2 regions of the Nocardia sp. NPDC051750 genome follow, and region 1 is predicted to be linked to the other one. Evidence: riboswitches for the same ligand, from Rfam matches in the RefSeq annotation. Region 1 holds a riboswitch; the other holds the start of a gene.
What was found. Region 1 has a riboswitch for cobalamin ahead of metE (5-methyltetrahydropteroyltriglutamate--homocysteine S-methyltransferase). Riboswitches for the same ligand answer to the same signal wherever they lie in the genome.

Region 1 (2,197 bases):
CCACCGCTTGTTCCAGGAAGACCGTCGGATCGCCGAACGCGGATTCGGCCTCGCGGGACGCCGCCTCGATCGACTCGCGCAATTGCTCGCGGGTCTGTACCCGGCGCATCCCCCGGCCGCCGCCACCGGCGACCGCCTTCACGAATACCGGGAACTCCATGGATTCGGCCGCCGCGAGCAGTTCGCCGACATCCGCGGAGGGGGCGCTGGAATTCAGCACGGGCAGCCCGGCCGCCTTCGCCGCCGCGATCGCGCGGGCTTTGTTACCGGCCAGTTCGAGGACCTCGGCCGACGGGCCGATGAACGTGATGCCCTCGTTCGCACAGGCGGCGGCGAGGTCCGGGTTCTCCGAGAGGAACCCGTATCCGGGGTAGATGGCGTCGGCGCCGGCGGTCTTGGCCGCCTCGATGATCGCGTCGACCGATAGATAGGCCCGGACCGGATGCCCTTCCTCACCGATCTCGTATGCCTCGTCCGCCTTCAGGCGGTGGACCGAATTCCGGTCTTCGTGCGGGAACACGGCAACCGTTCCGATACCGAGCTCGTAGGCCGCACGGAAGGCCCGGATGGCGATTTCGCCACGATTGGCAACCAAGACTTTCGAGAACATTGACCCAACGTACCCGGCGCCACATCCAGGATCGACTCCGAAGTCCACTTCGCAGAATCTTCACAAGGGGGTATGGCAGCACTGCGAAGTATTGGTCATCGTCCGGTCATATCTCACCGCAGGCGGCGGCGGATGGTGCGCCCGGCCGGGTACGGACAACACCCGGCAACTTTCCGCACCCCCATCGGGCTCCGGCCCGGCCCCGCCGGATGCGGTGCGGACTATGGTGGATCACGCAGCTGGTTCGCCGGCCGGTCGACTCGGAGCCCCGAACGACCGGCACGGCGTCGAAGCCCGCACCGAGCGGGTGAGAGGGAATCCGGTGGGAATCCGGAACTGTCCCGCAGCGGTGAGCAGGAACGAACGCCATCATCAGCACTGGGCGCACAGCCTGGGAAGCGATGGTCAGTAGGTCGGCCGATCGGCCGGAGCCCGCGAGTCCGAAGACCTGCCGGTTGTACCGGGTACGCCGTACCCGGTGACCACCGCCTCGTGGATTGGGCGTCGCGGTCCACCAATGCTGACATGTTCCGGCCGTGCGGCCGGGAATCCGGGGTCTCATCGGTGTCCGTGCGCCCGCGTAAGGCGAGGGTCGGCCGACCATCAGCACTGGAGAACACCGTGACTGTTACTTCGCACAGCCCGTTCACCGCAACCGTTCTCGGACTTCCCCGGGTGGGGCCGCGCCGGGAGCTCAAACGCGCGACCGAATCCTATTGGGCCGGGCGCATCGACGCCGAACAGCTACACGAAACCGGGCGCACCCTGCGCCGCGATCAGTATGCCGAACTGCAGGCCGCGGGCCTGGATTCGATCCCGGTCGGCACCTTCTCCTACTACGACCAGATGCTCGACACGGCGGCACTGCTCGGCGCCCTGCCGCCGCGGGTCACCGATATCACCGATCCGCTGGACCGCTATTTCGCCGCGGCCCGCGGTACCGATGCGGTGGAACCACTGGAGATGACCAAATGGTTCGATACCAACTATCACTACCTGGTCCCCGAGATCGGGCCGGAGACGACGTTCGCGCTGTACCCCGGCGAGGTGCTCGCGCAGCTGAGTGAGGCGATCGAACTCGGTGTCCCTGCCCGCCCGGTGGTGATCGGCCCGATCACCTTCCTGAAGCTGTCGAAGTCGACCGGCGCGGCCGCCCTGGATCGCGTCGGCGAGCTGATCCCGCTCTACCGCGAACTGCTGGGCCTGCTCGCCGCGGCAGGCGCGGAGTGGGTGCAGATCGACGAGCCCGCGCTGGTCACCGACCTCACGGCCGAGGAACTGACGGTGGTCCGGCACGTCTACACCGAACTGACAGCACCGGCGAACCGGCCGGCCATGCTGGTCGCCACCTACTTCGGAGACCCCGGACCGGCCCTGGACGCCCTGGCCGGGACCGACGTGGAAGGGCTCACGGTCGACCTGGTCGCCGGCGGCACCGTCGACGCGCCGGCCGCCGTCCCCGCACTGGCGAACAAAACCCTGGTCGCCGGGGTCGTCGACGGACGCAATGTCTGGCGCACCGACCTGGACCAGGCCCTGTCCACCCTCGCCACACTGCTCGGCAGCGCGAAATACGTCGTGGCATCC
Region 2 (2,197 bases), on a different contig from region 1:
GGGTCCCGGGCGGGACCGGCCGTAATGGATCGGGCCGCGTTCGCGGCCCGATCCACCCCGCGGAATCCGCCTACCAGGGAATCGGCCCGGAGGCACCGATGAAGGCGCCATCCGTGCACGGGTCGGGAGATTCCGCGGCCTCGAGCACTATCCGCGCGGCGTCGTCCGCTGTCGTCGGCGCGTCCGCGGCGGCCGGGGCCAGTTCGGTCGCGACGAAGCCCGGGCATACCGAGGTCACTCGCACCGGAGTATCGGCGAGCAGTTTCGCCAACCCCACTGTGAGGCTGTTCAGGGCCGCTTTGGACGCCTGATATCCCGGCACCACCATCGAGTAGTACTGCGATTCCGGGTTGCGCTGTTCGGTGAGCGAGCCCATCTCGGTGGAGATATTGACGATGCGCCCCGACCGAGCCTTGCGGACCAGCGGTAGCAGGGCCTCGATCACATTGGCGGGGCCGAAGGTGTTCGTCATCAATGTCTCGGTGAACGCACCCGGGTGCGCGAAGTTCACCGAGCCCGAAACCGTCGCTTCGGGCAGAATGCCGGCATTGTTGACCAGCACGTCGAGGTGACCGTGCCGTTCACCGATCGATTCGGCCAGGCAGCGGGCACTGTCGACCGAGCACACATCCAGCAGTTCGCCCTCCACCGCGAGGCCTTCGGCCCGCAGCTCACGCACCACGGCGTCCACCGCTTCGGCCCGCCGGCCGGTCACGATCACCCGGTACCCCTTGCGGGCGAACGCCGTCGCGGTCGCGCGCCCGATTCCGCGGGTCGCCCCGGTGACCACCACGATATTCTCCGACATCCCAGTCCCTTTCGCGTTTGTTCGTGTCTCTATGAGCAAACGCGATACCTCGCTGTCACGCTGGCAGGAAATGGCCGTCGCGTTCGCAGCCAGGATTGGCAGCCGACTCACACGCCACCCACCTCACACGCCGCACCGCAGCGGATACTCGACCTGGTCGTACGTCCAGTTAGGCGTCCGATAGCATGGCCGGTGGTCGCACTGCGGCCCGCGGCGTGATGAGGGAACCCGGTGGGATTCCGGGACTGGCGCGCAACGGTGACACCCGTGCAGGTGAAGTCCGATCACTCACGCGCCGCCCGACGCCGGCCTCGCGCACAGGCCCAGATGCAAGGAGTCCACGCCTGATGCGGTCGTTTCCGCTGATCATCGCCGCCGTCCTGTCCGCCGCGGCCCTCGCCGGTTGTTCGGCCTCCGACGCCGGGACCGCCTCGGATACGGCACCCGGCGCGACCGGCTATCCGCTGACGGTCAGCAACTGCGGGGCGGAGGTCACTGTCGACGCTCCCCCGCAACGCGCTGTCGCCCTGAACCAGGGGGCGGCGGAGATCATGCTGTCGCTCGGCTTGGCCGATCGCATGGTGGGCACCGCGACCTGGACCGATCCGGTCCGGGAGAACCTGGCCGCGGAGAACGCCCAGGTCCCCCGGCTGGCCGATAACAAGCCGTCGTTCGAGGTAGTTCTCGACAAGGAGCCCGACTTCGTCGCGGCATCGTTCGGCGGCACGCTCGGCACCGGCGGGGTGGCCGAGCGGGAGCAGTTCGCCCAGCTGGGTGTGCCGTCCTATCTGTCGCCCACCGATTGCGACGGCAAAACCGATGTCAGCGTCAACGCCGACGGCGCCCGCACCGAACCGCTGACCATGGATTCGGTGTACAAAGAAATCCGCGAGCTGGCCGCGATCTTCGATATCCGGGAGCGCGGTGAGCAGCTGGTCACCGAATTGCAGACCCGGTACGACGCCGCGGTCGGCCGGATCGCGGCCCGGGATATGTCGCTGGCGTACTGGTTCGCCGACACCTCCACCCCGTACATGGCCGGGTGCTGTGGATCGTCCGGGATCATCACCGAGGCGGTCGGCGCGACGAACGCCTTCGCCGACACCACCAACGAGTGGCCGCAGGTGAGCTGGGAGACCGTGCTCGACCGTAACCCGACGGCCCTCGTCCTGGCCGACCTGAGCCGGCGCAGCCTGGCCGGCGACGCCCTCGACAGCAAGATCTCCTTCCTCGAATCGAATCCGGTGACCGCGCGGCTGAGTGCCGTGCGGGACAAGCGCTACATCGTCGTGAACGGCGCGGATCTCAACCCGTCGATCCGGACCGTCGACGGGATCGAGAAGGTCGCCGACGCGCTGGAGCGGTGGGGTTACGGTTCGTGAGCCCAGC

Region 2: another riboswitch for cobalamin. It lies ahead of ACIA75_RS08965 (ABC transporter substrate-binding protein); the one in region 1 lies ahead of metE (5-methyltetrahydropteroyltriglutamate--homocysteine S-methyltransferase).

The regions. Positions count from the first base shown of each region.
Region 1 covers NZ_JBITCK010000004.1:552,897-555,093, reverse strand. Annotated here, with positions in the region: gene ACIA75_RS20955 (pyruvate carboxylase) at 1-610, opposite strand, end outside; cobalamin riboswitch at 888-1,081, shown strand; gene metE (5-methyltetrahydropteroyltriglutamate--homocysteine S-methyltransferase) at 1,232-2,197, shown strand, end outside.
Region 2 covers NZ_JBITCK010000002.1:380,667-382,863, reverse strand. Annotated here, with positions in the region: gene ACIA75_RS08975 (aminoglycoside adenylyltransferase family protein) at 1-25, shown strand, start outside; gene ACIA75_RS08970 (SDR family NAD(P)-dependent oxidoreductase) at 71-808, opposite strand; cobalamin riboswitch at 985-1,120, shown strand; gene ACIA75_RS08965 (ABC transporter substrate-binding protein) at 1,156-2,190, shown strand.